2 regions of the Exiguobacterium sp. R-17 genome follow, and region 2 is predicted to be linked to the other one. Evidence: riboswitches for the same ligand, from Rfam matches in the RefSeq annotation. Region 2 holds a riboswitch; the other holds the start of a gene.
What was found. A riboswitch is a leader RNA that binds a small molecule or an ion and turns the genes downstream of it on or off. The one in region 2 is predicted to bind lysine.

Region 1 (16,006 bases), 280 kb from region 2:
ACACTATTGCTTGTTCGTCTTATGTACTTAATCCGTAAATCAAGGAGGCTGGCATCTTGAAATTCTCAAAACAACGGCTCATGACGATTGCGAAGATCATCTTGCCGATCGTCTTGATCGGATTCATTTTTTATCAAGGACAAAATGAATTACGCAGTTTGTCTCTAAAGGAATCGATTCAAGCGATCCGCCAAGTACCATCTTGGCAGTTCATCCTGTTGATTCTCGCAGGTCTCGTGGCAGTCTCGACAATGTTCTTTTATGACTTCTTTTTGTTGCGCTCGCTAGAAGCAAAAGCACCAGTCGGATTGATTTTCCGAGCGTCCTGGATTGCGAACTCCTTTAATGGCATCATCGGTTTCGGAGGTCTCGCAGGGGTGGCCATCCGGTCCGCCCTGTATCGACCATTCGTTGAAGGCGGACGCCTGTTGAAAGCGATCGGTTGGATGGCGCCGACATTGATTAGCGGTTTGTCAATCTTATCGACGTTATCCCTCTTGCACGTCTTCCCAGCGTTTGAAGTGCTTGAAATGAAGAAATGGTTATGGCCTGTCATCATCGGTGTTGCCTTATTCTTCCCGCTCTATCTATTGTTCTCGTTTCGACGTGGGAACAGCAGCATTCATCCGAAATCGATTGCCTTATACTCCGTTGTATCGTTTGCGGAGTGGTTTAGTGCCGGTGTCGTCGTCTATCTCATTTTGGCAGCACTCGGAACAGACGTCAGTTTTGCAAAAGTGATCGGTGTCTTCATCATCGCTGCGACAGCCGGTTTGATTTCGATGGTACCCGGCGGATTCGGTTCATTCGACTTAGTCTTTTTGATCGGTATGCAACGTGCAGGAGTCGAGGAAGGCATCGTCTTGACGGGATTATTGATTTATCGTCTCGTTTATTACTTAATTCCATTCTTAATCGGTGTCGTCTTCTCGGCTCGAGAGTTTAGTGGTCCAGTCGTCAAGATGATCGAAGATAAACCCATTGTTGGTCCGTCGGTTGAGGTCGGGGGTGTCATTTGGCGCTTGCAATTGCGATTCCTCAGTAAAATTCGTCACTTCACCTTAGCGTTGATTACGCTTGTCGCGGGTATCACGATCTGGGGGCTAGCGATTTTGCCACCGGTCTCGACACAATATGAATATCTGGAATCTAAATTGCCCCATGAAGCGTTGTTGCTCGCAAACAGTTTCTTTTTGATGGGCGGACTATTATTTGTCCTCTTATCGACGGCGCTCTATCGTCGAACGAAGCGTTCCTTGTATATGATGTATGGCGCATCGTTCTTCGCGCTGGTCGGGATGGCACTTCGTGGATTTAACTTGATTTCCTTCCTTGCCGTCGTCGTCGTCCTCGGATTGTTACTGATGTCTCGTAACGCGTTTCATCGGGAACGGACACTGATTACGACGTCGCGTTTCATCCGGGTTGCGTTCGTTGGTCTGTTGTACATTGGCGGGTTCGTCTTTTTCGGATACGCTTTTTATACACTCGGGTCGGCAGACGGAACAGAAGTGTATCCGTCGCATGAGATTTTCATGTTTGCCGCGAGCTCATCCATCTTTGCGCTCGTTTATGGATTAGTTTTCATACGCTTGTTTAACACCTTTAATCAACCGGTGCTCGGGGAGCAGTTCGATGCTGAAAAAATCGAAACGGTATTACGTGAACAGGGTGGCAATTATTTGAGCCATTTGGCGTTTCTCGGAGATAAGCGCTTCTTCTTTTCCGAAACAGGTCGTTCGTTCATTCAGTTTAGTCAGACTGGCAACCGGATCATGGTACTCGGTGATCCAAGTGGAGATCCAAAGGAACATTCACAAGTTATCGCCTCCTTCCTGCGCCGTGTCGAAGATCTCGGATACATTCCGAACATCTATCAGATTCAAGCGCAAAACATGTCGCTGTATCATGATTTCGGCTTCAACTTCTTCAAACTCGGTGAAGAAGCGATCGTCGATATTCCGTCTTTCACCGTATCAGGAAAAAAACGAGCTGGACTTCGCTCGATTAAAAATCGCTTTGAACGAGAAGGTATGACGTTTGAAGTGATCGAGCCACCTTTTTCGGATACATTGTTAGCAGAACTGCAAGAGGTCTCGGATGAATGGTTAGGTGGGAAGTCTGAAAAAGGCTTCTCACTCGGTTACTTCCACAAACCTTACTTAAATCGAGCACCAATCGGCATCATGCGTGAAGCGGAAGGACGGTTGATCGGATTCATGACGTTCATGCCTGCTTACCAAGAGGGAGTCCTATCGATTGACTTGATGCGTTTTCGACCGGACGGACCGAACGGGATCATGGATGCGATGTTCATTCGGCTATTCGAATATGCGAAAGAAGAAGGCTACCGGACATTCAACATGGGAATGGCACCACTCTCATCCGTCGGCGAGGATGAAACGTCCTTCTGGCAAGAACGTGTGGCGGCAGATGTCTTTAATAATATTCGTTACATGTATAGTTTCACGGGTCTACGACGATACAAAGAAAAATACGATCCAAAATGGGAAGGGCGCTACCTTGCTTACCGAAAGCGGCAATCGTTACCGATAGCAATCTTAAAAGCGACGCGTCTGATTTCTCGAAAGAAAGACCGAATTTTATTACCCTGATCGACTGACGCATGAAGATGGCAGTAGACGGGTATACAAAGGGCGACCCTTTGTCTAATGACAAACGGGATCGCCCTTTTGCAATTTCAGTTCAAATGTATAAAGGTCTATACAACTAGAAATAATCACGTTATACTAAATACGAAAGCAAGTCATGGAACGGATAGAGAAAGGGTGATGCCAGATGACAGTGATCATCAATGCCCGGATTTACACGGGAGAGCAGACGATTGAAGACGGGTTCATTCGCTTTGACCGAACCATCGAGGCGATTGGAACAATGTCGGAATTTGAGGAAATCGCAGGAGAAGAGACGATTGATGCGCACCATCAATCACTCATTCCTGGAATGATCGATGTGCACATTCATGGGGGATATGATGTCGATGTCATGGATGGAGATGCCGAAAGGTTGCATCATTTCAGCCGACAGATGTTACAAGAAGGCGTGACGTCCTTTTTAGCGACGACGATCACCCAAGATTGGGCAGACATCACACGAGCGCTCGAGACGGTGCGAACAGTCGTTGAGGAAGAGGACACGACGATCGTCGGTGTTCATCTCGAAGGACCGTTCATCAACCCGGATTATGCTGGTGCGCAACCGCGCAAATATATCGTTGAACCCGATGTCGAACAGTTCCTGAAATGGCAGGAAGCGTCTGGCAATACGATCAAACTCGTGACCTATGCCCCAGAACGCCCGGGAGCGCGTACATTCGAGGAGGCAGTGCGATTAACGGGTGCGATTCCGTCTGCCGGTCATACGGATGCGACGTATACCCAAAACCAAGCTGGTCATGTCACCCATGGTACTCATCTCTACAATCAAATGCGTGCGCTGCATCACCGGGAACCGGGAACAGTCGGGTACTGTCTCCTAACGCCGGAAGTCTATGCCGAGATCATTCCGGACGGGATTCATAGTGCACCGGAAATGGTGGACTTCGCCTACCGGATGAAGGGTGCAGATCGATTGATCGTCATCACGGATGCGATGCGCGCCAAAGGACTCGCAGAAGGTGAATACGAGTTAGGGGGACAAGCTGTATTCGTTCGAGACGGTGCGGCACGCCTTGAGAATGGTAGTTTAGCCGGAAGTATTTTGACGATGGACGCCGCTTTACGAAACATCATCGCCTATACAGGTTGTACGCTCGAAGAAGCGGTTCGTATGACATCGGTCAATGCGGCAAAAGAGCTTCAGTTGACACAAAAGGGAAGTCTCTCGGTCGGTAAGGATGCGGATATTGTGTTGCTCGACGAGGGATTACACATTCAAGAAACGATTCATCGTGGTACGCGATACCGGATCACGAACGGAAAGGAGTCTACCTCATGAAATGGATGATTGTAGAAAAAGGAGAAGAATTAGCGCATGTGGCGTATCAATTTTTGAAACAGGAAATTGAGCGTCATCCGGAAGGATTAACAGTAGGGCTTGCGACGGGCAGTTCACCAGTCGGTGTGTATGAAGAATGGCGGAAGGACTCGCTTGACTGCAGACATGTGACGACGGTCAATCTAGATGAATATGTCGGTCTCAGCCCAGAACATCCACAAAGCTACCATACGTTCATGCAAGAACACTTGTTTAATGATGTACGTTTCAAGGAGTCTTTCGTACCAATCGGGAATACGGAAGATCCGGTTAAAGAAAGTGAACGATACGAGGCGCTCGTGCGCAAGCGAGGAATCGATATCCAATTGCTCGGAATCGGAGCGAATGGACACATCGCTTTCAATGAACCAGGTACGCCGTTCGATGCGAAGACACACGTGACGGAATTGACGGAATCGACGCGAGAAGCGAATCAACGTTTCTTTGATCGATTGGAGGAAGTGCCGACGAAAGCGATCACGATGGGAATCGGTACGATCATGGAAGCAAAAAAAATCCTTCTCGTCGCTTCAAGCGAACGAAAGGCAGAAGCCGTCCGCGATATGATGGAAGGGGTCGCGACGACGGATTGTCCGGCGACCGTACTCAAACGTCATGCCGATGTTATGGTGATCCTCGACGAAGAGGCCGCCTCTTTATTGTCAGATGACGCTAAACGTACAGGGCGGGCTGCTTATTTGAATTTCATGAAAGCATGATGGAGAAACACGAATGAATTACAAGGTACAGAGCCACCCCATCAATTGGCTTTGTACCTTTTTTGTGGTTCATGAAAGAAGGGAATAAAGCCCGGTCTCATGCGATTTTATATTTTAACGTGAGATAGGTGAAGAAATAACGAAAGACGACATGCTGGTAGCATTCATGCTAATCAGGCAAAGTGCTACGATACCGGAATTATTTTAGATGCAACTATTCTGTGCGATTTCTTTAATCGAAACGTAAATTGACATTTCATTAAATGTCCGGATAATGGAGATTAGCGAACTTTACGGAAAATTTACATGAAAATGAGGGTTTACATGATGGAAACGCGATCCGCACGAAAGAGACAGCCAAGTGCTGGCAAGATGTTCATGAAAGTCGTCGCTGCACTCGTCCTGCTCGTCACAATCATCGGTTCTGGTTATGCTGGAGCTGTTTTTATCAAAACGCAAGAAACATTGGCAAAGACGCAGATTAAGATTCCCGGCTCAAAAGTGAGCTCTAAATATGATGATGTTCCGTCTGAATCATTCTTGATTCTCGGAACGGATGAAACGAAAAAAAGCAAGGAACGTCATGAACCAGCTCGTTCAGACGTCATGATCGTCGGAATTTTGAACAAAAAGACGGAGCAATTAGTGTTGACGAGTATCCCACGTGATTCACTCGTGAACATCGATTATTCGAAGTATGATATCCCTTACGGCAAGACAGGTGTTGAGCAAGATAAGATCACACATGCCCTTTACTTCGGTTCGATGGATAAATCGAATTCCTACAACGGCATTAAATTAGCACGTGAAACGACAGAAAACCTACTCGGGATTCAAATCGATCACGTCATCAAAGTTAATTTCCAAGGATTCGTTCAATTGATTGATGCATTAGATGGTGTAGATATCGATGTACGGTATGCGTTTAAAGAACAAGATTCAAAACGTAAAGCGGGTACCATCACCGTTGATAAAGGAAAGCAACATTTGACGGGGGAACAGGCACTGGCCTATGTCCGGAACCGTCATGATGATCCGCTCGGTGATATCGGTCGCGGACAAAAACAGATGCAAGTCATTCAAGCGGTCGCAAAAGAAGCGGCAAGTTTCCGTTCGCTCAGTGCATACCGTGATATTTTGGATGCCGTGGGTGATAATGTTGAAACAAACTTAGGACCGAATGATTACACACGCTTAGCAGATTTCACTGCAGCACTCCGTGACACAACGGAGTATCAGCTCGCTGGAGAAGGCTATATCGGCATTAGCGGGAAATGGGAATACCACCTCGATCCGAATCAACTGGAACAAGTGAAGAGCAACTTAGCGAAAGCGATGCAAGGTCAAGAAGTCAAGCCGATCGCAGATGAAACGGATGCTGTACAAGATACGACTGAACAAGCACCAGAGACAGAAACGATCCCTGCGCAGTAATCTATACACGAAAACCCCTCGAATCACCGTCACAGCATGGCGATTCGAGGGGTTTTTCAGCGTTGGCGTTCCATTTCGACAGTGAAGGTATATCGGTCTCCTCGGTAAGCAGAGATGACGTATTCAAACGGTTGTTCCGTCGCGAGATACGTCAGTTGCTCGACGGATAAGACAGGCGAAGCGGTCGACAAGCCAAGGTGACTCGCTTCTTCCTTTGTCGCGAGACGTGATTCAAACGTTTGACTCGCACGTCCGAGGTTTAATCCACTCGCTTCAGCAAATGCATAGAGTGATGCGGTCGCGACGTCTTGATCGAGTCCAGGCAAGAGTTGCTCTGGGATGTAGACGGTCTCAAGAGCAAGAGCTTGCTCATCAGCAATACGTAAACGCTTCAATTCATATACAGATGCGCCTTCACGAATCCGGAGCTTATTTGCGATCGTCATCGACGCGTCGATGATTTGATAGGAGAGGAGCGCACTCGTCGGTTCTAGTCCAAGATGTTCCATCTCTTCCGAGAAACTCGTCAAACCGGAAAGTTGCATGACGATTTTTTTATTCGCGACGAATGTTCCTCGTCCTTTTTGACGAATCAAGTAACCAGCGTTGACCAAGTTTGAAATGGCTTGACGAACCGTCATTCGGCTAATTTGGTGGGCCTCGGCGAATTCGCGCTCGGACGGAATCAAGTCTCCAGGTTGAAGGACACCGCTTTCGATTTGTTGTTTTAAGGCAGCTTCAATTTGATAGTAAATGGGGAGTGGTGAATTTTTATTGATGTGCTGAATCACGGCATTTCGTCCCTTCGCGATCGGTAGTCTTTCGTCTAGTGTACTAGGAAAAAGGCAAGCCGACAAACGGTTCTGGATGAAATATGGCATAATACAGAGTGAAACTGACAGAGAAAGGTGGTCGAGGCATGCGCCCCGAACAAATAGAATCCGATGTCCGAACCTTTCAGACATCCCTTCGTGCGACAAAACAAGTAGACGGCTATTGGGTTGCTTTAGAGAAAAGTTACTTTTATCCGGAGAGCGGTGGACAGCCAGCGGATCGTGGAACATTGAACAACCAACCTGTCCTTGACGTTCAAATCGAAGACGGTGTCGTCTGGCATCAACTGGCGAATCCGCTCACAGGAGACGTCACCGGGATCATAGATGATGCAGTCCGAATTGATCATGCGGCGCAACATACGGCACAACACGTCATCTCTGCGATTTTACACGATGAGTCGAACATCAAAACGCTTAGTTTTCGGACGGGAAGTGAGGTTTCGACGCTTGATATCGAGACACCTGAATGGACAACTATTCAACAAGAACAGCTGGATCGACGATTACGACATGTGATTGAACAAGGATTACCGATCACGGCGACTGAATATGACGAGGAGGAAGCCCTACGTCTACCATTACGAAAAACACCACAAGTCGAAGGACGAATTCGTGTCGTTCAAATCGGCACACTTGATTATAGTGCCTGTGGTGGGACGCATCTCGATTCGACGGCACAGCTCGAGTTGATTCTCTTTACTGGGGTCGAACGGATTCGTGGGAACATTCGTCTATCCTATGTCGCAAAGGAACGGGCATACCAACTTGTTCAGTCAGAACGTCACGCCTTGAGGGAAGCGGCGCAAGCTTTGTCAGTCAAGCCGGTTCAAATGCTAGAAGCCGTTCAAGCGTTACAAGAAGAACAAAAACGCTTAACGAAACAGGTCGAACACGCCCAGGAACAACTTGCAACATTCACGCTCGCTCAAGCTTTAGAACAACAAGAAGGTATTCTGATGTTTGAACATCTGAATGAAGAAATCAAAGCATCCGAGCAACTCGCTAAAGCGATCCAAGAAGCGGGACGCGTCGGCGTCGTCTGGAATGCGACGACAAACAAACTACTGATGAGTAGTCCAGGGGAACCCCATCTCGGGAAGTTCGCTAAAGCGCATGTCCAAGCATTCAATGGACGAGGTGGAGGAAGTGCGGTTCAGGCACAAGCACAATTTACGAATCGGGATGATGCGATGGCATATGTCGATCGATTACGGGAGGAATATCAGTTATGACAGTCATTCAAGTACGTACAGCAGAACAACATCAAGCCGTTCGGATGATCCGGGAGCGTGTCTTCGTCGAGGAACAAGGCGTACCACGTCATCTTGAATATGATACACATGATGAAACAGCGATTCATCTGCTTGTCCTCGATGAACAGAGTCGACCGGTTGCAACGGGTCGCACACGACCATATGACGACCAACGGATGAAGGTGGAGCGTGTGGCGACGCTGTCGACAGCCCGAGGAAAAGGATACGGTGGTGAGTTGATGCAGGCGATGGAACGTGTCGCGCGGCGTGAAGGAAAACAACTGCTGACACTCGGTGCACAAGTCCAAGCCATCCCGTTTTATCAAGGTCTTGGTTATACGATCGTCTCCGATGAATTCGACGATGCGGGCATTCCACACCGGACGATGGAGAAGAAAATGTAAGTTATTTTGAAAGAAATCCTGCAAAAAGGGTTTCTTTTTTTTGTTTTCTATGTATATATATAATTCATAATGAATTTTTATACAGACAAATGAATTAAAAACCAGGAGGGAATTATACATGTCAAAACAAAAATTAATCTTAGCGTACTCTGGGGGACTCGATACATCAGTAGCCATCAAATGGTTGAGCAAGGACTATGATGTCATTGCCTTATGCATGGATGTCGGAGAAGGAAAAGATTTATCCGTCATCAAGGAAAAAGCACTCCTCGTCGGTGCGATCGAATCAATCGTTCTCGATGTCAAAGAAGAATTCGCACAAGACTTTGTCTTGCCAGCACTTCAATATGGCGCCCATTACGAAAATGCCTATCCGTTGATCTCAGCGCTTTCGCGTCCATTGATCGCAGAAAAGCTCGTCGAAGTCGCACATCAGCATGGTGCGACGGCGGTCGCACACGGATGTACCGGAAAAGGGAACGACCAGGTCCGGTTCGAAGTTTCGGTCGCGGCACTTGATCCGTCACTCGAAGTCATCGCACCGGTTCGGGAATGGAAATGGTCACGGGAAGAAGAGATCGCCTACGCGAAAGAAAACAATGTGCCAATCCCGATCAACCTCGACAGCCCATACTCGATCGACATGAACCTTTGGGGACGGAGTAATGAATGTGGCGTCCTAGAAAATCCATGGACAGAACCACCACAAGACGCATATGCGTTGACGGTAGCACCAGAAGACGCTCCGGATCAGGCAGAAGAAGTCATTATCGGCTTTGAAGCAGGTGTTCCAGTTTCTATCAACGGGACGAAGTATCCATTAGCGAAACTGATTACGGAACTGAACATCATCGCTGGAGCACATGGGGTCGGACGGATCGACCACGTCGAGAACCGTCTCGTCGGTATCAAATCGCGGGAAGTCTATGAGTGCCCAGGCGCAACTGTTTTACTCAAAGCGCACGCTGCACTCGAAACGATTACATTGACGAAGGACGTCGCGCATTTCAAACCATTACTCAGCAAACAATACGCAGAAACAATCTACAACGGTCTCTTCCATGCGCCATTGACGAAAGGCTTGAAAGCTTTCTTGACGGCAACACAAAAGGACGTTACAGGAGAAGTTCGCGTTAAACTGTTCAAAGGAAATGCAACTGTTACAGGTCGTCAGTCGGCTGTCTCGCTTTATGATGAGAAACTTGCGACGTACACGAAAGAAGATGCATTCGATCATGAAGCAGCAAAAGGCTTCATCAAATTACACGGTCTTGCCGTTTCAACGCATGCGAGTGTACATCGTCAGGCAGGTGTAACGAAATGACCAAACTCTGGGGTGGACGTTTTACGGAAAGTGCTTCCGCTCAAGCGGAAGCCTTCGGAGCATCAATCACGTTCGATCAAAAATTAGCAAGCGTTGATTTGAAAGGCAGTCTCGCACATGCACAGATGTTATTTGAACAAGGGATTCTCGCTCAAGATGAGTGGACACAAATCCAGCAAGGATTAAAGCAACTCGAAGCGACGTTAAAGGACCATTCCTACACATTAGCGGACGAAGACATTCATATGAATCTTGAGCGTTTGTTGACGGAACAGATCGGTCCAGTTGCAGGGAAACTGCATACGGCACGGAGCCGAAACGATCAAGTCGCAACCGATTTACATCTATGGATGGAGCAGCATGTCGAAGCGTTGACGACGGCATTACGCGAGCTCCAATCGGTCATTACGGAACAAGCTGAGCAACATATCGAGACGGTTATGCCGGGGTATACGCATTTGCAACGGGCACAACCAATCTCGCTTGCGCATCACTTGCTCGCTTATTTCTGGATGTTCGAACGTGATGTCGAACGATTGACGGACAATCAAAAACGAATTCGGAAATCACCACTCGGGGCAGGCGCGCTCGCGGGGACCACGTTCCCGATCGACCGTTTCCGTTCTGCCGAGTTGCTCGGTTTTGAGTCGGTCTATCCGAACAGTCTCGATGCTGTCTCCGATCGTGACTTCGTCATTGAATATCTCGGAATCGCCTCAACCGTCATGATGCATCTCTCACGTTTTTGTGAAGAAATCATCATCTGGGCGTCGCAAGAATTCGGCTTCATCGAGTTGTCTGACGCCTTCTCGACAGGCTCAAGCATGATGCCACAAAAGAAAAACCCTGATTTTGCTGAATTGATTCGTGGAAAAACAGGTCGCGTCTACGGCAACCTGATGGGCTTCTTGACGACGATGAAGGCATTACCACTCGCTTACAACAAAGACATGCAAGAGGATAAGGAAGGGGTCTTCGATACAGCAGATACCGTTCTCAAGTCCGTTCAAATCTTCACCGGAATGATTGAATCCGCGACGTTTAAGACCGAAGCGCTCAAGAAGGCGACAATGCAAGACTTCTCGAATGCAACGGAACTCGCCGACTACCTTGTAACGAAAGGCATACCATTCCGGGAAGCGCATGAAATCGTAGGGAAAGCCGTCCTTTACTGTGTGCAGAACGGTTGTTTCCTGAAGGACTTGAATCTCAAGACGTATCAAACGTTCCATCCTGATATCACAGAAGACGTCTATCCGCTCCTCGATCCGGTTCAAGCAGTGGCACGCCGGACAAGCTACGGCGGTACAGGGTTTGCTGCCGTTTCGGAGCAACTCGAACTCGCGAAACAGCATCTTGCGAATTGACGAATTTTGAAAAAAATCAGTCAAATGACTGGATTTAACAAAAGATGTCTGCTATAACTGTAACTAACAACCGACAGATAGAGGCGCGGATGACATGAGTAGCATCATTCTTGAAGGCAAGCATGCTGAATGATGTGAAAGGGGAAGTCCGCCGAAGTGAACGAGAAGATGCTTCTTCTTATTTGCTGGTACAACGGTTAAGATCCGTTGTACTGCCGAAACCGATGTTTCGGAGCGCTATCTTACGTAAAAGAACGAATGACTTTGTCTTCGTTTGTCCGATCGTGATAACGACGGGCCGTAGGAACGCTCCTACCGGCCCGTCGTTTTTTTCTGTATCGGGACAAAGGAGATAGGATTGTGACAACTGTACTTAAATTTGGTGGAAGCTCGGTTGCGACTGTCGAACAGATTCAGTCTATTGCGAATTATTTGAAGAGTCGCGCAGCCGAAGGTGAAAAACTCGTCGTCGTCGTTTCGGCGATGGGCAAGATGACAGATTCTTTGATCGCTCAGGCACAAGCCATCACGGATCGCCCTGAGCGGCGAGAACTCGATCGGTTGCTTGCCATCGGAGAAGAACAGACGATTTCATTACTCAGCATCGCTCTCAACTCACTTGGCGTCAAAGCGTTATCGCAAACGGGCGCGCAAGCAGGGATCAGCACGATGGGCGTGCATACGAAAAGTAAAATCAAACAGATCGATGGAGATCTATTACGACAAAAACTCGAAACGTACGATGTTGTCATCGTCGCCGGATTCCAAGGTGTCAACGAACTTGGTGACGTGACGACACTCGGACGAGGCGGATCGGATACGACGGCTGTTGCTCTTGCGGCAGTCCTTGATAAACGGTGTGAAATCTACACTGATGTCGACGGTGTGTATACGGCTGATCCACGAATCCATGCCACTGCTCAACCGATTCCGCACATCTCATATGATGAGATGATGGAGATGAGCGCCCTCGGATCGAAGGTTATGGAAATGCGGAGTGTCGAATTAGGAAAAAAATACGGCGTACACATCTTCGTCGGGAAAACACTTGAATCGAAAAGGGGAACATGGATCATGGAAGCGACGGAAACAATGGAACAAAAAGCGGTCACGAGTGTCAGTGTCACGAAGAACGTCTTGACGGTATCAATTAAACACGTACCGCAAACGAACGCAGCAGTAGCCGATATCTTCGAACTCTTATCGAACCGTCACGTCAATATCGACATGATCAGTCAAACGACGTTCGACAGTGACATCTTCTTATCGTTCTCTTGTCCACTCGACGAAGAAGAGTTCCTCGATGAAGCATTGAAAGATATCATGGATCGCTTCACGACAGTCAAGGTCGATCGCCACGATCAGCACGCGAAGTTGTCTGTCGTCGGAATCGGGATGCGGGATGCGACAGGTGTTGCCTCAAAGTTGTTCGCGATCTTCCGAGCAGAGAACATCCCGTTCTATCAAGTCACGACATCAGAAATCAGCATCTCGTATACGATTGCACAAGCAGATATTGAACGGACGGTTGCAGCGATTGCAAACGCGTTCGAGTTATAAGGAGGAAAACAGCATGTATCATGTAGCCGTCATTGGAGCAACCGGCGCCGTCGGTCAAAAAATGTTACAAGTACTCGCAGAACTGGATTTCCCGGTCAGTCGCTTATCCGCCTATGCTTCTGCTCGTTCAGCAGGGAACACGGTACAGTTCAAAGGAGAAGACATCACGATTCAAGCGTTGACACCGAACATCACGGAAGACGGTATCGATGTCGCGCTGTTCGCAGCGGGCGGAACGATCAGTGAACAATATGCCCCTTTACTAGCTGAAAATGGAACACTCGTCGTCGATAACTCAAGTGCCTTCCGGATGCAGGAGACGATTCCACTCGTCGTACCAGAAGTTAATCCACAAGCAATTCAAGCGATGGATCGCTTAATCGCGAATCCGAACTGTTCGACGATTCAATCCGTCGTCGCCTTAGCACCGCTCCAGTCACTGGGATTCGAACGGATCAATTACACGACGTATCAGGCAGTATCGGGTTCTGGTCAAAAAGGGATCGAGGACTTGGCGCGTGGGGCGCGCGGAGAAGAACCTGTCAATTATCCGCATCCGATTCACGATAACATCTTGCCGCATATCGATGTGTTCCTTGAGAACGGCTATACGAAAGAGGAGCAGAAGATGATTGATGAAACAAGAAAAATCTTCAATCTTCCAGCATTGCCTGTCAGTGCGACGTGTGTCCGGGTTCCGGTCACGAACTCTCACTCGGTTGCAATCAATGTCACGTTTACACAACCGACGACGGTTGCAACGATTCGTGAAGCACTTAAAAACGCACCCGGCGTCGTCCTCGTCGATGATGTCGCGAATACACGCTATCCGATGCCACTCGATGCGAGTGGGACGGACGACGTCTACGTCGGTCGGATTCGACAAGATGATAGTCTCGCGAACACGTTCCATCTTTGGTGTGTAGCTGACAACATCCGAAAAGGTGCTGCGTCGAACGCCGTACAAGTTGCACGCCAAGCGATCGAAGAGTCGATTCATTCATAAAAAAGGAGGAGTTCTTCATGTTCAAAGGAGCAGGTACAGCACTCGTCACACCATTTAATGAAGCAGGCGAGTTGGATTTACATGTATTCGAACGCTTGATCGAGCAACAACTCGCAGCAGGGATTCAGGCACTTGTCGTCGGAGGGACGACAGGAGAAGGCTCGACATTGACGAATACGGAATTCGAACAACTACTGACGACTGCCGTTCAGGTCACGGCAGGACGAGTACCCATCATTGCAGGAACGGGTTCGAACAACACGGCAGTAACGATCGAGAAAACATTACTCGCAGAACGCCTCGGTGCGGACGCAGCGATGCTTGTGACGCCTTATTACAATAAAACATCACAAGCTGGTCTCATCGCACACTTCACGGCAGTTGCTGATGCTACACAATTACCAATCATGCTGTACAATGTCCCGTCACGGACTGGTGTTGCGATTGCCGTCGAAACAGCGGTGACATTGGCACGTCATCCTCGGATTCAAGCTTTTAAAGAAGCGAGTGGAGACGTCAGCTTCATGGGTGAACTGATGGCGGCGATTCCGGAAGACTTCGCGGTCTTCTGTGGAAATGATGATCAAATCCTACCGTACATGGCATGGGGTGCACAGGGCGTCATCTCGGTTCTTTCAAATCCGTATCCAGCAGAGACACAAGCACTTGCTGAAGCGTTACTCGCGCAAGATCTCGCCACGGCCCGCCGGATTCAGGCAGACTTGTTACCAGTCATCGGTGCTTTGTTCAGTGACGTCAATCCGATTCCAGTTAAAGCATCGCTTGAAGAACTTGGCTTTGCTGTCGGTGCACCGCGCTTACCACTCGTCCGTCAATCGGAATCGGGTCATGCCCATTTACTTGAAACAATGCGTGCTTACAAAGGAGTGGTTCGATGAGACTCGCGTTACACGGTTATGGGGCGACAGGACAATACGTCGTCGAACTAGCAGCGCAAAGTGTCGTTGCGATCGTTGACCGGACGAAGTCATCCGATACAATCGCTTCATATGCCGAGCTGACGGAGATGTCAGAAACAGTCGATGCGATCATCGACTTCTCGCATCCGAGTTTGCTACCGGATCTACTCGCATACGGGCTGGCGACAAAGACGCCACTCGTTATCGCGACGACTGGTTTTTCTGAAGCGGAGCTTGCGTCCATCAAGGACGCTGCAAAAGAAATTCCGATCTTCCAGTCGTATAACATGTCGTATGGTATCGCAATGGTGCAGCAACTACTGAAGACACTGGTGCCACTGGCAGGGGCGTATGACATCGAATTGCTTGAGAAACATCATAATCAAAAAGTCGATGCTCCAAGTGGGACGGCCGAGTTGTTACTGCAAACGATTCAGACGGCACGTGACGTCACACCTGTGTATGACCGGTCGCAGACGCGGCAAAAGCGGGAGACGAACGAGATCGGGATGCATGCGATGCGCGGTGGAACGATCTTCGGAGAACACGAAGTCTTATTCGCAGGTGTCGACGAGTTGATTGAAATCAAACATACAGCGCTATCGAAAAAAGTATTTGCTTCTGGTGCGATCAAAGCAGCTGAAGCACTCATTCAAAAAACAGCGGGACTCTATACGTTAGAGACGCTCTACACACAGGAGGATTCACATGTTACTCACTGATGCTTACGAAATTGCTAAATTCATTAAAGATGCAAAAAAACAAACACCGGTAAAACTTTATGTTAACGGCGATTTGGCGGGCTTGACGATCGAAGGTGCTACAGCGTTCGGATCAGATGAATCAAAAATTTTCTTCGCAGATGCAGGACTTGCGGCTACTTTCTTAGAAAAGTATTCAGATCGCATCACGGATGTTCATGTGGAGTATGACCGTCGCAACAGTGCGGTACCTATGCTTGATACACGTCATTTGAATGCGCGAATCGAACCAGGTTCATGGATTCGTGATCATGTCGTCATTGGTGACAACGCGGTCGTTATGATGGGTGCCATCATTAATATCGGCGCATCGATCGGAGATGGTACAATGATTGATATGAACGCTGTCGTCGGTGCACGTGGGACGATCGGGAAAAACGTTCATGTCGGCGCAGGTGCCGTGGTCGCGGGTGTCCTCGAACCACC
Region 2 (16,006 bases):
GCGACGATGACGTAAAGAATTGTACAGACAGCAAGTGAACCGATGATACCACGTGGTAAGTTCTTTTGTGGATCACGGACTTCTTCCGCTGCTGATGTAACAGCATCAAAACCGATGTACGCGAAGAAGACGATCGCAGCACCCGAGAAGACGCCTCCCCAACCAAATGGAGTGAATGGTGTCCAGTTTGATGGTTCAACGTAGCCAACACCGACGACGATGAACAACACGACGACTGCTAATTTGATGACGACCATGATGTTGTTGACACGTTTCGTTTCCTTGATTCCCATCGACAACAATGCCGTAATGGCAAAGAGGATCAGGAAGGCTGGAAGGTTGAAGTATGTCTTGGCTCCTTCTACTGCTCCTGGAGCTGCTGAGAGAGCTGTTGGCACATGGATATTAAATCCTGCGAGTAAAGACTGGAAGTAACCTGACCAACCGGCTGCTACGGCACTGGAGGCGAGTCCATATTCGAGAATCAAGTTCCAACCGATGATCCAAGCGAAGATCTCTCCCATCGTTGCATACGTATACGTATAGACGGATCCACTGACCGGAATCGTTGATGCAAATTCAGCGTAAGCAAGAGCAGCTAGACCACAGGCGATGGCAGATAGAATGAATGATACGATAAGTCCTGGTCCTGCAGTCAACGCTCCTGTTCCCGTCAAAACGAAGATTCCGGTACCGATGATGGCGCCAATTCCTAAAAACGTTAAATCCATCGCGCCAAGATTTCGAGCAAGTCCACTGTTGCGTTTACTTGCAGCAATCATAGCGGAAACATCTTTTTTCCGCGTCAAACTCATGATGTACTTCCCCCTATATCCGTTGTGATTTGTCTTACGAAGCGAGTCGTTCGTAAGAACTTAATCAAAAATTTACGAAGTTTTCAGATAAATTGATATAGGTCATTATACCTATTTGTTTTTTGCGTGATGCTTTCATCTGTTAAAGAGTAAAAATCACTTCAAAAATATCGGCATGTAACATCTGTTACATACCGATATTTTTCTCCTTTTTCAGTCCAGGTTTTAAGTCGTTTTCCACGTCTTCGTCCATTCTAAAAACACTTGGTAATCCAGCTTTGTTCGCATGACATAAGCTTCCGACCAACGCTCGATCTGCTCCAAAAAAGCGGTATCGGAAACACCGATAGCTCGAATGATTTCAACATCCGCATGATGGGTTAATATTTTTTCTTGAATTCCCGCATCTTGATCTGCCCGCGCATGGATTTTCGCGGTAATTTGACCTTGAATACATAACACATTCTCAAGGTCTTCCTGACTTTTTATATGCTTCGCCTTTAGTTTTTTCTTGTACGGTGAGCGCTCGCGTACATAATATTCCTTTTTTTCAATCGTCAGATAACCAAGATATGGATCTTCATGTGCCTGCATCGCCTTTTGCGACGTGATGACCCGTCTCCCTTGATGAACGGTTTCTGCTTCTGGACGATAAACGGGCAGGAATAACGAAGGGACAGACGTTTGCGCTTGTTTCATCTCAAGAATCAAATCTTCTTCTCCCCCTTCGCCCTCAATCAAGATGTAATAGCGCTCGAGACCAATGGATGCTGTTCCGCTGTCTAACTTACGAACGATATCCTTGATCGTATAGAACGATTCCTCACGGCGATCCTCGGTGTCGATTGTCTCGATGTAGGAAGGCCAGGCAGACTCAATTGCTGCTCGTGTCGCATCATCTACTACTTCCATATCCGGGAGTGTACAAAATCGTCTCACGCCATCTACCAGTTCCGTTCGCTCCCCCATTAATTCTTCACGTTTTTTTTCTGCTTTTTTGATTAATTTCTTGATTGGTCCTTTTGTATTATCCCGTGTAAAACAAACATCACTTGGATCTTTTCCAAGTGCATACTTTTTTAAATCATGTAAGTATTCAAGAACATAATTACGAATTGCAGGGACTGAATCATATCCTGCCTCTTCAGCGAATAATCGCACAGAGACTGCCATGCGAATCAAATCGTATAAATACGATCCTAAGTATCCTTCATCAAAGTCGTTGACGTCGTAGATGATTTCTCCTTTTGCATTGCCATGGACACCGAAGTTCTCAAAGTGAAGATCACCTTGGATCCAAGTTGGCTTATCACGAGGTGTGTCAAAACCAAGCGGAATCCGGGTCACATCGTAATAAAAAAGATGCGAACTCCCCCGAAAAAAACGAAATGGACTCAAACTCATCTTGTCGTACTTTTCCTGACGTGCTTTCTCATCGAGCTGACGGATTTCATGATCATAGAAATCAAGTACCTTTGCAATCGTCATCTGTCGAATCTCTTCATACACGGACTGAAACATCTGATCCTCTCCTTTCCATTTGAAAAAAAGAGCAGTCAAAACGAAATCGTTTGACTGCTCTCTACATGTTACTCGAAATGTTTTTTATATTCCCCGTATCCTGCCGAATCAAGCTCTTCTACCGGAATAAATCGTAACGCTGCTGAGTTGATACAATAGCGTAGACCACCAAGCTCTGTCGGACCATCATCGAAAATGTGACCAAGATGACTATCTGCATTCGCAGAGCGTACTTCCGTCCGCGTCATCCCATGACTCGTGTCGAGTTCGACTTCCATCTTGTCTTCTGAGATCGGTTTAGCGAAGCTCGGCCAACCGCAGTTTGACTGGAATTTATCTTTTGATGTGAAGAGTGGTGTACCATCGACGATATCGACATAAAGACCTGGACGTTCTTCATCCCAGTACTCGTTACGAAAAGCGGGTTCTGTCCCGTTCTCTTGTGTGACTTTATACTGAATCGGTGTCAGGCGCTCTTTTAGTTCTTTTTCCTTACCATGATCCTTCCACGCTTCCTTAACGAATTTCGCGCGACCTGAGCCGACGCTATACATCTGATAACGGAACGGATTCTTTTTATAATAATCTTGGTGATATTCTTCTGCTGGCCAAAACGGCTTTTCCGGACGAATCTCTACTGCGACCGGACGCGAGAAACGTCCTGATGCGTCAAGCTCTGCTTTCGAACGTTCAGCTGCTTCACGCTGCGCTTCATCGACATAAAAAATAGCCGGCTGATATGATTCACCACGGTCATTGAATTGACCACCGCCATCTGTCGGGTCGATTTGACGCCAGAAGATATCGAGTAATTCTTCATACGTAATGACGGACGGATCGTACGTGACTTCAACCGCCTCCAAGTGACCTGTCGTTTCCGAACAGACCTCTTTATAAGTCGGGTTCTCTGTATGACCACCGGTATATCCTGAAATGACCTGCTCTACCCCATCATATTTATGGAATGGCTTGACCATGCACCAGAAACAACCACCTGCAAATATTGCTTTTGCCATCTATCTTCCCCTCCTCTGTATGTCTCTATTTTACCGCGTTCAGAGAATGGACTCGACTTTCCTGCTCATTCAATCCTCTGGATTCGTTTTTAGGCGACGCATGACGAAGTAAATTGCCGCGAAGACAAGAAGAAGTCCTCCAAGCGAGTACCAGATGTTATTCAAACGATAAATCATTTGGTACAAGGCAAGCGTCACAAGCAATAATGCGATCGGTAAGAAGGCACGCTTAAAGTGGTACCAGTAATTCACGAAGATCGCCTCCTGTTTTTCTTTCATCTTACCCGATATGTCATACCTTCTGCGAGAGGATTATTCAGCTTGACGGTACTCTTCTTCGAGATAGGTCCGGTACTTCGCTTCCCAAGCATTTAGCGACACACGCCATAATATGATCGTTGCAATAGCAAGCCCCAACGTAACCGGCCAAAACCAAGTTGATACGATGCCTACTGTCGAAGCTAGTCCGATCTTTGAGAACAAAACGTACGTCCAAACGATAGATGTACATAATAGGATTGAGACTGGAATCGCGAATTTCCATGGAATGAGCTCGACAGAGTATCGTCGATTGACCTTTTTTGACTGGACTGCTGGATAACGATACCCCATGAATACCATGAACAATACTTCAATCACGAGTAGAATACCGTACCCATGAATATAGCTAATGCCATGATCCCAACCGAACAGTTGTTTGAAACCGAAGACGAATAAGTAATATGCGAACACGTGAAAGATGATGACGATTTTCGCTGCAATCGCCGGGATTCGTTTCATGAAAATCCCCATTAATACGATAACAAGAATCGGAATGTTGAAAAATCCTGTGAATTGTCGGATTAAACTCCATAAGCCGTCCGGTGCATACATTAAGAACGGCGCAATGATGAAAGAAATCAAGGCAACGATCGTTCCAAACCATTTACTAACGCGAATCAGATGTTCATCACTTGCCTCTTTCGCAAACACTGGCTGATAGACATCCAGTACGAAAAGTGTTGCAATACTGTTTAAAAGCGAGTTAAACGAACTGAAGACGGCTCCGAGTAAGACAGCTAAGAAAAATCCCATCATCGAGACTGGCAGCAATTCTGTAATCAGTCGAGGATATGATAAATCACCGCTCGTCAGTGTATTTCCATACAAGTGATAAGCAATGATTCCAGGAATCAGCATGAAGACTGGAACTAACAACTTCAAAAATCCTGTCATTAAGACTCCTTTTTGACCTTCTTTTAAATCCTTTGCGCCGAGCACACGCTGAATGACATATTGATTTAGTGACCAATAGAATAAATTTGCGAATAAGATTCCCGTAAATATCGAGAAGAACGGAACGGCATCGGTTGAGCTTCCGATTGCGTTCAGCTTCTCCGGTTGCACAGTTGCAATCGTCTTCATCCCTTGAAGGAGGTTCCCGTCACCAAGCGCAATAAAGCCAAGTACTGGAACTAAGAATCCAACGAAGACGAGTCCGATCCCATTCAACGTATCGGAGACAGCCACCGCACGTAGTCCTCCAAAAATCGCATAAATCGCTCCGATGATCCCGACGACCCAAACGACTAACCAGAGGGACTGCGTATAGCTGAGGCCGAACAACTCAGGGACATCGAACAACTGCAAGACAGCAATCCCACCTGAGTACAGCATTGAAGGGATCGTGACACACATATATCCGAGTAAAAAGAGTAAAACTGTCATCCGACGAACCGTCTCATCATAACGGTGACTTAAGTATTCCGGCAACGTCGAGATACCAAGTCCAAGAAACTTCGGAAGTAGATAGATGGCCATGATGATCGCAGCAAAGCCTGCTGTGACTTCCCATGCCATACTTGACATGTTCCCCATAAAGGATTGCCCATTGAGCCCAATCAACTGCTCTGCTGATAAATTGGTCAGCAGTAACGAGCCGGCAATGAACACGCCACTTAGCCCTCGACCTGCTAAGAAGTACTCATCAACACCTTGTGTTTTCCCGCGCGTCAACCGGTACGATATGTAGGCAACGAGCAACATGAAAAATGCTGCAGAACCTAATGTAAAAAATAATTCAGATGTAGTCATGTATCTCCCTCCCTCTCTTTTTCAAAATTCCTATTCTCAAATATGTATTCATTGATTCCTTTTTTATACTTTTTCAAAACTATATTTTAGAAAACGTTTTCTTTTTTAGGAACAAAAAACCACCTTCTATAAATAGAAGGCGGCTAGTTGATTACGATTGACGTGGATGTTCTGGGAAGTCCATCTCTTCGTAACGAACAATCGACGTCCGGTTTTTGAATTTGTGTCCTAACCAGAAGGCAAGGAACAACGGAATTCCGACATACGTCGCGGCAATCCCGACCCAATCAATTCGATCAGCAAGGAATGCTGCATAGTTTTGACCAACGATGACAAGGAAACAAAGACCGAATGCAAACAGCGGACCGAACGGGAACGCTGGTGCCACGTAAGGTAAATCTTTCAACGAATGACCTTGTGCAAGGAATCCTTTACGGAAACGATAGTGACTGATCGCAATTCCGAGCCATGCGATGAATCCTGTCATACCTGAAGCATTGAGTAACCACAGGTAGACTTGTCCACCGAACATCGATGTTAAGAAACAGAGCGCACCGATTGCTCCTGTTGCAAGCAAGGCGTTACGCGGTACCCCATTTTTCGACACTTTTGCAAAGAACTTTGGTGCATCTCCTTGACGAGCAAGTGTATACAGCATCCGTGTGGAAGCATACATACCTGAGTTACCAGCAGATAGAACAGATGTCAAGATGACGGCGTTCATGAGTGCTGCCGAGAACGCAAGACCTGCTTTTTCAAAGACGAGCGTAAACGGACTAACGGCAACGTCCGTGATGTCATTGGAAACCAAGTTCGGGCTCGTATACGGAATAAGCATCCCGATGACGAAAATCGCAAGGATGTAGAAGAGTAAAATGCGCCAGAAGACTTGTTTGACTGCTTTTGGAACGTTTTTTTTCGGATTTTCCGATTCACCTGCGGCAATTCCGACTAGTTCCGTTCCTTGGAAACTGAATCCAGCAACGAGGATGATCCCGATGACGGCAGGAATACCACCGACGAACGGCGCATCCCCGAGAGCAAAGTTTTTAAAGCCAACTGGTGGCTCCGATGTAAAGACACCGAAAATCATCGCAACACCGACGACTAAGAAGACGATGACAGTGACGACTTTAATCATGGCGAACCAATACTCCGCTTCCCCAAAACCTTTAACGGAGAAGTAGTTCAAGCCGATCATGAGTAAAAGGAATAAGGCACTGAAGTAAAATCCAGGAACGTCCGGGAACCAATACGTCATAACGATTTGTGCTGCAACGAGCTCAACTGCGATCGTGACCGCCCAGTTGTACCAGTAGTTCCAGCCGAGGGCAAAGCCGAATGAGGGATCGACGAATTTTGTCCCGTATGTCGAGAAGGATCCGGCGACAGGCATATACGCCGCCATTTCGCCAAGACTCGTCATTAGGAAGTAGACCATCAGACCAACGATTGCATACGATAGGAGTGCACCACCTGGTCCTGCTGCTGCAACGGAAGCACCGGACGCGATGAAAAGTCCTGTTCCGATTGCCCCACCGATGGCGATCATCGACATATGACGGGCTTGTAATCCACGTTTTAATCCTTCGGCTGTCGAATCTGTTGTTTGTTTCACATCTAGTTTGTTCATTTCGTTCGCTTCTCTCTGTTTAGATTTTTTGAGAGGACACTTTTTGAATGAAAAAACAAAAAGCGCCCTCATCTTCCAGATGGAAGATGAGAACGCAACATAATAAAATGAATGCGCCTCATTCTACCGTCGTGAAAGATAGCTCTCCACAAGTAAGTGATACCCGACTTGTGACAGTATTAGACCTATTCGATCTAATCCCAATCGATCATCTTCAAAGCGATGATTGATTTCGGCAATTCTTCCTTTCAGGTCACTTCATTTGTCGCTTGACGACATCCGTAACCGTACTCTTAAGAACTGCAACCTCCATCCCACTGGTTGAGTGAGAACTGAATTAAATTAGTTATTACTACGCCATATTACACAAACCGCCACGAAATTGTCAATTGCCTTTTTTGAATCTGGGGTAGTAGATGGTAAAAATCCGATATGTTTAGTACACTAAATGATAGAAGTCCACTGAGAGAAAGGATGCTGCTTGCATGCCACAGGAACGTGATTTGCTGACTTACCGACTCGAGGAACAAATGCGTGTCATTCTTCGTACCCTGCGACGTGAACTTAATCGACTATTTGAAGGAACAGCGACCCGAAGCGAATTTTTCATCTTACGGAGTCTTTCAGAAAACGGTCCTCAGCGTCCGACACTTCTTGCGGAACAATTTGAGCTGGCGACGAGTCAAGTCACTGCTTTAACGGATAAGCTCTATAAACAAGGATATGTCACACGGACGCGTTCGACGGAAGATCGTCGCTCGATTGTCCTCGCTTTGACGGATGATGGAGAGCGTGCTTTTCGGGAACTCGAGGTCGTCCGAAGAAACTATTTACAAGATCGCTTCGGAACTTTAACAGCAGAAGAACTGGAAACGATGATTCGCGTCTTCGATAAGATTTTACTGACGATGGATGAGGATACGCTCACTTCGTCTTCATAAAAAACGGTAGATTTTCTACCGTTTTTTATGTTTTATCTAAACATTTACCTCTGTCTAACCGTTACCTAGATGAGTATACTGGAGTATATATATGGAAATCTGTTAGCTGGGGGAGTTGGGAGGATTTGTTGTCCATCATGAATCAATTCATCATTAACTTTTGTCTACTGTTCACGACGATTACTCTCTTATTCTTACCATTTCGGAATCGACCACGTATTTCGCTGAATTCCAGCTGGAGTACACGCCTCATATTGGGAACTGTCTGTGGTCTGATTGCAGTTTTGTTGATGTTCAATGGCATTCAGATCGATGTCGCCCGTGTGGATTTACGAATCATCCCAGTCGCGATCGCTATGCTATTCGGTGGTTTCCCGAGCGCCATCGTCGCCGGTATAATGATCATCGGAACACGTTACTTTTTGACACCCGTCGATCAAATGGAGGGTTTTTATCTGTCCACACTGATTATCGTCTTAATCATTACGACGATCGGAATCGTACGTCGATTCGTTCATGTCTCGACACGCCATTTTCAATTATTGGTGTCAATTGGTGTTCTCTATTCGTTACCTGCCATCTATATCCTGACAAACAGCTGGTCGACATTCTTTAAAATTTCAATCGCTTATATCTTCTTTAATCTATTGGCTGGCTTTGTTGCTTTTCGACTGCTGACGGAATTACGCCGTCACTTCGAAAACATTCAGTATCAACAAAAACTAGCGATGACGGATGCTTTGACCGGACTTGCCAATCGGCGCCGTCTCGATGATTCACTGTCACTTGTCGGTTCAACGGATCAAGGGTATTCACTTGTCTTGATTGACATCGACTTCTTCAAGCACGTCAATGATACATATGGTCATGACGCCGGGGATGATGTCCTACGTCAACTCGGCATGACACTCGCTTCCTTAACACGACCGGATGACCTCGTCGGACGGTACGGTGGTGAAGAGTTTTTGATCATTTTACCAAGCACTACAGCTAAAGAAGCTCAAAAAATCGCAGAGTTGGCTCGGATGACAGTCGCACGCAACCTGTTCCCGACGGCAGACGTACCTGATCTGCAAATCACGATTTCGCTTGGGATTGCACATTCTAGTGGTTCCCATACGTCTCTTGAAGCATTACAACAAGCAGATAAAGCGTTGTATTACTCAAAAGAAAGCGGACGAAACCGAAGTACGATTTATACGAAGGAACTTGCCTTCCGACAAGCTTGAATATGAGACATTTCCTAGCGGGAGTGTCTTTTTCTATGACCTTATTCCGTTTCTTTCGGAAAACCGATGCTTTCAACCGTTCCAAAGACGATCATCCGGCTCAATTGCTCCGCCATATATGCGGATGAATATGGCCGACCGTTTCGCAACCAGGAAATCAATAATCCTAACTGTCCACCAATGACATAGTTCAGTAACAAATCCCGATCGACGAAAGTCGCATCCTCTGCGACTTGGGATCGAAAGACGAGGCGATAATTTTCTTTCAACGTATCAAGAAAACGTGAGATGAACGTTTTGATAGGACCTTGAACGAGCATCGTTTGGTAAAACAATTCGTTTTCTTCAATGTGAATGAACAAACGAGCAAAATAACGACTGACCTGTTCGACTGTCGGAAATACGGTGCCTGTACCTGTAATCCGAATCGCTTGTTCGAGTGCCATCATCTGTTCCTCAACGATTTGGTCAAGCAAATCATATTTATCTGTGTAGTGCGCATAAAAGGTCGAGCGGTTCACACCCGCCCCATCCGTCAGCATCTTGACGGTGATGCTCGAAAAGCTATTTGTCTTCAGTAAACGAAACAATTCCATCGTAATACGGTCACGTGACCGTTTTGGTCGTGGATCACGGCTCTCTTTCATGTGCATTTCACTCCTTTTCCATCATCTTTTTAAAAATGAATCCGTTATCATTTATTTTTCCAACATTTTGTCGGAAATTGTTGGTTGTTTGTTATCTAACTATCCATATAATTAACTATATTAATTACTCCTCCCCCCAGAGGAGTACTTTTTTTGAATCGATTGTACACAAGAAAGGATGCTAACACACCCATGAGTATGAAAAAATTACTAATCATTAATATCGTTACACTCATCGTTTTGATCGGTGGTGGGGTCGTCGGATACTACTATTACGATCAAGCAACAAGCTATGTCAAAACAGACAATGCGAAAATCGATGGCAAAATGATAACGATTGCTAGCCCAAGCGCTGGTAAATTAACGGACTGGTCTGCTAAAACAGGCGAATCGCTCGACAGCGGTGCAACACTTGGTCACATCATGACTGCGCAAGCTGGACAAAAACCAACAGATCTTTCTGTTTCGATGCCTGCGAAGGCAACGATCGTTCAGTCGATGGCGACAAAGAACGGCTTCGTCGCAGCCGGTACACCACTTGCCTATGGTTTTGACTTAAACGACCTTTGGGTCACAGCGAACATCGAAGAAACAGAAATCGATGAAATCAAAGTCGGACAAACCGTTGACGTATATGTCGACAGCTATCCTGACACGACACTTTCTGGTGAAGTGGAACAGATCGGAATGACGACAGCTTCGACGTTCTCGATGATGCCTTCTTCAAACGGAAATGCGAACTACACGAAAGTCGCACAAGTCATTCCAGTTAAAGTATCACTCTCGCAAGAAAAATCACTCGACATTCGACCTGGTATGAATGTGACCGTCCGCATTCATAAGGATTAAGGAGGGACGTTCATGTCTACTACCTTCTTGTTCGGATATAGTGCGTTCACGATTCTGATCATCATCGGCGTCAACTGGATCGCCCGCCGGAATCGTCAATCCGACATCGCACTGGCCACTGACGGACCGACACTTGAGGAGTCCCTCGAGACGGAACCGACGATGACCGTGACACCACCAGTCGCAGCACCTTCAAAACAAGTATCGACTGAAAACGTCAGTATTCCGAAAGTACTGACGGTCTTACTGATTGGTATGTTCATTGCTATTTTGAACCAAACGTTGATTAATGTCGCGTTACCGGTTCTAATCAATGACTTCAACGTGTCGACGTCCACTGCCCAGTGGTTGACGACAGGTTTCATGCTCGTCAACGGGATCTTGATTCCGATCAGTGCTTTTTTAATGCGCAGTTATACGTTCCGCCAGTTGTTCCTCGCGTCGATGACACTGTTTTTCTTTGGATCAATCATCTGTTCGATGGCGATGAACTTCCCGGTCATGATGATCGGGCGTGTCGTTCAGGCGGCAGGTGCTGGTATCTTAATGCCACTAGGATCAAATGTCTTCATGACATTGTTCCCACCGCATAAGCGTGGCGCTGCCATGGGAATGCTCGGAATCGCGATGATTCTCGCTCCAGCAGTCGGACCAACGATCACGGGATATGTCATCCAAAACTATGATTGGCACGTCATGTTTTATGCGATGTCGTTCTTTGGATTAGTGACATTGTTACTCGGTACGGCCTGGTTCCGCCTGACGCAGCCACTCTCGAAACCTTCTTTTGATGCACTTGGTGTATTATTCAGTACGATTGGGTTCGGCAGTCTCCTTTATGGATTCAGTGAAGCCGGGAATGACGGCTGGGATAGCCCGATCGTCATCAGCACGATCGTCATCGGCTTAATTGGAATTGCTGCTTTTGCAATGCGTGAGCTGTCGATGGAAGATCCGATGTTGAACATTCGCGTCTTGAAGGTTCCGGAATTTTCATTTACCCTCTTCATCAATGTCATCGTCACGATGGCGTTGTTCGGTGGGATGTTGCTTTTACCGATTTACCTTCAAAGCATTCGCGGTTTTTCACCGGTCGATTCAGGTCTTCTCCTTTTGCCCGGATCACTGATCATGGGAATCACCGGACCGATTGCCGGTCGTTTATTTGACCGCTTCGGTATTCGACCGCTCGCTATCTTCGGTTTGACGTTGATGACGTACGGGACATGGGAATTGACGCAATTAAACATGGATACGTCGTATTATTCCATCATGGGCATCTACATGCTTCGGTCATTCGGTATGGCATTCATCATGATGCCGATCATGACTGCCGGTATGAACGCTTTACCGATGAAGATGATCCCGCACGGAAACGCAACCCAAAACACACTTCGTCAAGTCGCCGGCTCCATCGGAACGGCAATTCTCGTCACCGTCATGACCCGTCAAACGACGGCTCACTTGGCAGACGATGCGAATCAGTTCACGACGCTCGACCCGACGCTTTCGCAACATTTAAACGATCTTGGACAACAGCTGGGTAGCTCACAAGCTGCTTCAACGAGTTGGTTTACGATGCTGACAAAACAAGCAACGATCCAAGGGATCACTGACGCGTTCTGGATTGCGACCGTTTTATCTGCGCTCGCATTGATTCTGTCCTTCTTCTTGCACGGAAAAAAAGAACCAAATCTGGATTGATTCATGAAGGACCAGTTGATGTCATATCAGCTGGTCTTTTGCTATACTTCGTGAAAAGTTCTTCTTTGCACTTCTCTCTTAAAATCGATACACTAGGGACAATGAGTTTCATATCTAAAGGAGATGCTTTATGGTTGCCTTTCTGCAATTTTATGCGTTTATCTTTGCTTGTTGTTTTGCTTGGCAAGTCGGTCGACCATCGCCTTGGTCGCAAAAGATTTTTCGCGCCTTTTTAACAAGTGTCAACGGGCTCTTCGTCTTTGCACGTGCCTCGATTTCAATCTTTTTGTTAGTTGGACCACTATTACTCGTCACATATCTTGTTTTTCCACGATTAATCACTTTTGAAAATGGTTTAGCGATGGTGATCAGTGTGCTCGTCATCGGTCTGGTCGATCGTCTCGTCAGTCTCGTCGTCCTACCACTCATGCGTTCCTTTTTCCTAAAACGTCAACGCGTCATGCCACAATCGGTGGAAATGGTGCTCTATACGATGGCAATGGCTGTCTTGCTCTTCATTCAGCTTCATGCTGTTCCTGGCGTTCAGATTCATGTAGCATTAACGCTTTTCCTGGGATTCACGATTTATTTCGCCCATTATTTATTTGCGTTGTACCGGATTCGTCTCATGAAAAAGAAACTAACGACTGTTGCTCAAGAAGAGGAACGAAAAGCCTCTTAATACAAATTCAACGAAAGATGATTTCCTCTTGGAAATCGTCTTTTTGTTTTCTGACAAATAACATTGACAATGATAATCGTTATCATCTATAGTGAAAAAGTACTCAGTGAGGAGATGAAACGGATGCATGTCCAACAAGTGATTGAAACACGCCGGTCCATCCGGTCTTATACGGAACAACCAGTTCCAGTCGAATTAGTAGAGGCATTACTCGAAACGGCGATGTATGCCCCGAATCATAAATTACGAGAACCTTGGCGTTTTGTTCTCGCAATCGAAGAGGGACAAACTCGGTACGTCGATGCTTTGATGGAGTTACTGACAGCGCGTGGTCAATTCGAGACGAAAACATCTGAACAACGTCAACAGGCTGAACAAAAATTACGGGAAGTCCCGGTTTACTTAACAGTACTTTGTCAGGTACAAGGGACACCGGATCAACAGCTAGAGGATACACTCGCAACAGCTGCCATGATTCAAAATCTACAGTTGGTGGCGACAGAGCGCGGCCTTGGTTGCTGCTGGAAGAGCGGAAAACATTGGTTTACACCAGAATATGCTTCACTCGTTCACGCTTCAGAAAATGAACGAGTTCTCGGCGTCATTCAAATCGGCTGGCCAGCCCTCGTTCCACCTGTCAAACCGAGAACGTCCCTGAAGGACAAGTTGACGCACTTTTAAGAGGTGCGCATTCTGCGAGCTACCCCTGCTCGCGCCAATCAAGCCCCAATTCAAAATAAAAACGTTCCGATGACGTCTCTCTCCCCAAATGGAGACGCAATCGGAACGTTTTTTTGTGTTCATACCGGCGTTTTCGTATAGACAGGTGCTTCCGGAATCGTGTCATATAACAAATGATCGACAATTCGTTTGGTTGCTTCCCCGTCCTGATACGTAAAGAACTGATTCGCGAACGTCTCGATCTTCTGCGTATCGAATTGCCCGCGTTTAATCCAAGCGATGACGTCTTCGAACGTCGAGACAATCGGTCCCGGTACGAAGGATTCATACGGGAAATAGAAATCGCGTTCTGCTTTGTACGACTGCAGATCGTTAACAAGGAAAATCATTGGCTTCTGCAACAAGGCAAACTCGAAGATGACAGATGAATAATCCGTGATCAGAATATCCGCAATCTGCATCAGATCATTGATGTCCGGATAGTCTGTCATGTTAATGATTTGATCCGAATACGCGTCCGGTACGATTGGTGGATTAAGAACGAACGGATGCATCCGTAATAAGAGGACTGTATCCGGTCCAAGCTCATGACGGAACTTCTCAAAATCAAGTTCTTGATCGTAATGTGCTGTCGTCTGTCCGTTTCCACGGAATGTCGGCGCGAGCAGGATGATTCGTTTCTTGCGCCACTCTGGGTAACGGTCATACAATTTTTCTCGCACACGGGCTTGTCGTGCTGTATTCAGTAGCTGATCCGTCCGTGGAACCCCTAACGGATAAATCCGTTCCTGCGTCATCCCGAAAGCATCCGCATAAGGTGCGACACAGGCTTCACCGGAAACATAGACCTTGCTATAATTCCGGTGAATCTGGACCATCTTCAAATAATCATCATCCGGCGAATAGGATTTATCAAGCACACTATAGCCGAACTTTTTAAAGGCTCCACAAGCATGCCATAGCTGAATGACTTCTGTTCCTTTCCGTAAGGACGAGACATATACAGGATAATAATAATCATCGATGATGAAATAACGGGCAGTCGCTAATTCATACGTCGCTCGCATCATGTGGAAGACGTATTGAATTTGTCCCACCAACGATTGAGGAAATCGTTTCAACAAAAAAACGTATTCATATCCTAAATCGCGTCGCTCTAGTTCATCGTAGACGGCACGAAAGTTATCGACGAGACGATCGGAACGATAGGTCGCAAAAACGACTTTCTTTGATTGGATCGGCAGTCGCTTCGTCAACCAATATGTCATAGCAAGCAAATAGTGGACCGTCCGTCGTTGCAATAACCGAATTTTTTGTTTCATAGACGATTCTCCTCTTTTTCAGCGCATATCATCACATGCACCATTCCATGACCGTCTTTCCGAAGCGATTCGTTAAATCGTTTTCAAACGCTTTATGAATATCTTCGATTTGTCGGATTTGGAATACGCCCGAAACCAGATTCGATAGATAGGCTGGAATGTCCGGATGAGTTTGATACAATTCCATCGTCCGTGCGAAATCAGCCGGTGTACTTCGACTTGATCCGTAGACACGCAGTCCTTTTTCAAGAATCATCCGCGTGTTGATCGCGACGGCATCTTCTGACACACCGAGCAATGCCATCGTGCCTTCTGGAATAATGTAATCGATCATCTGATTGATCGCATATTGGCTACCGATTCCACCGACGCATTCGAAACCGTGGTTGAAGGAGACATCAGTTGGAATCTGGTCGATGTGATATGTCTCGTCCGCAAACGAGAAGTAGTCGAGCTTCGACTGGGTTTTACCGAAGACGAGTAGTTTTGCTTCCGGATATAATTTACGCAACAAAAGTGCCGTGATGAAACCAAGATTTCCATCTCCCCAAACACCGAACGTCTCACGGCGCGGGTGCGCAATCTTTTCAAAGCGAGTCAAAGCATGGACCGATACACTGACAAGTTCGGTGAATGCCGCGACTTCAGGATCAAGATCGATCGGTACCTCAACGAGACGATCCGCTTTCAAGAACACATAGTCTTGCATATAGCCGTCATATCCACTCGAACGAAAACGACTCGTGCGCAGATAGTTTTCACCAATGATATCATCATCTTCCGTCGGTGTATTCGGTACCATCGCAACGAGCGTTCCCTTTTTGAATGTACCGCTTGGATCATGGACGACTTTTCCGATTCCCTCATGAATCATGGCCATCGGTAATTTTTTC

Region 1: it holds a riboswitch for lysine, as region 2 does, so the genes downstream of both, ACN9MT_RS02575 (aspartate kinase) here and ACN9MT_RS01225 (amino acid permease) in region 2, are expected to answer to the same signal.

Annotation. Positions count from the first base shown of each region.
Region 1 is NZ_CP184372.1:475,836-491,841, forward strand. It holds gene ACN9MT_RS02525 (MATE family efflux transporter) at 1-60, shown strand, start outside; gene mprF (bifunctional lysylphosphatidylglycerol flippase/synthetase MprF) at 57-2,615, shown strand; gene nagA (N-acetylglucosamine-6-phosphate deacetylase) at 2,800-3,957, shown strand; gene nagB (glucosamine-6-phosphate deaminase) at 3,954-4,715, shown strand; gene ACN9MT_RS02545 (LCP family protein) at 5,040-6,149, shown strand; gene phnF (phosphonate metabolism transcriptional regulator PhnF) at 6,206-6,940, opposite strand; gene ACN9MT_RS02555 (alanyl-tRNA editing protein) at 7,069-8,217, shown strand; gene ACN9MT_RS02560 (GNAT family N-acetyltransferase) at 8,214-8,642, shown strand; gene ACN9MT_RS02565 (argininosuccinate synthase) at 8,761-9,966, shown strand; gene argH (argininosuccinate lyase) at 9,963-11,333, shown strand; lysine riboswitch at 11,404-11,581, shown strand; gene ACN9MT_RS02575 (aspartate kinase) at 11,694-12,893, shown strand; gene ACN9MT_RS02580 (aspartate-semialdehyde dehydrogenase) at 12,907-13,899, shown strand; gene dapA (4-hydroxy-tetrahydrodipicolinate synthase) at 13,917-14,798, shown strand; gene dapB (4-hydroxy-tetrahydrodipicolinate reductase) at 14,795-15,541, shown strand; gene dapD (2,3,4,5-tetrahydropyridine-2,6-dicarboxylate N-acetyltransferase) at 15,528-16,006, shown strand, end outside.
Region 2 is NZ_CP184372.1:197,070-213,075, reverse strand. It holds gene ACN9MT_RS01250 (amino acid permease) at 1-815, opposite strand, end outside; gene ACN9MT_RS01245 (DUF2252 domain-containing protein) at 1,041-2,336, opposite strand; gene msrA (peptide-methionine (S)-S-oxide reductase MsrA) at 2,405-3,352, opposite strand; gene ACN9MT_RS01235 (hypothetical protein) at 3,422-3,604, opposite strand; gene ACN9MT_RS01230 (solute:sodium symporter family transporter) at 3,665-5,425, opposite strand; gene ACN9MT_RS01225 (amino acid permease) at 5,577-7,058, opposite strand; lysine riboswitch at 7,190-7,378, opposite strand; gene ACN9MT_RS01220 (MarR family winged helix-turn-helix transcriptional regulator) at 7,544-7,999, shown strand; gene ACN9MT_RS01215 (diguanylate cyclase) at 8,137-9,228, shown strand; gene ACN9MT_RS01210 (TetR/AcrR family transcriptional regulator) at 9,270-9,875, opposite strand; gene ACN9MT_RS01205 (HlyD family secretion protein) at 10,068-10,724, shown strand; gene ACN9MT_RS01200 (DHA2 family efflux MFS transporter permease subunit) at 10,737-12,428, shown strand; gene ACN9MT_RS01195 (hypothetical protein) at 12,559-13,110, shown strand; gene ACN9MT_RS01190 (nitroreductase family protein) at 13,234-13,791, shown strand; gene ACN9MT_RS01185 (CDP-glycerol glycerophosphotransferase family protein) at 13,911-15,113, opposite strand; gene ACN9MT_RS01180 (ribitol-5-phosphate dehydrogenase) at 15,145-16,006, opposite strand, start outside.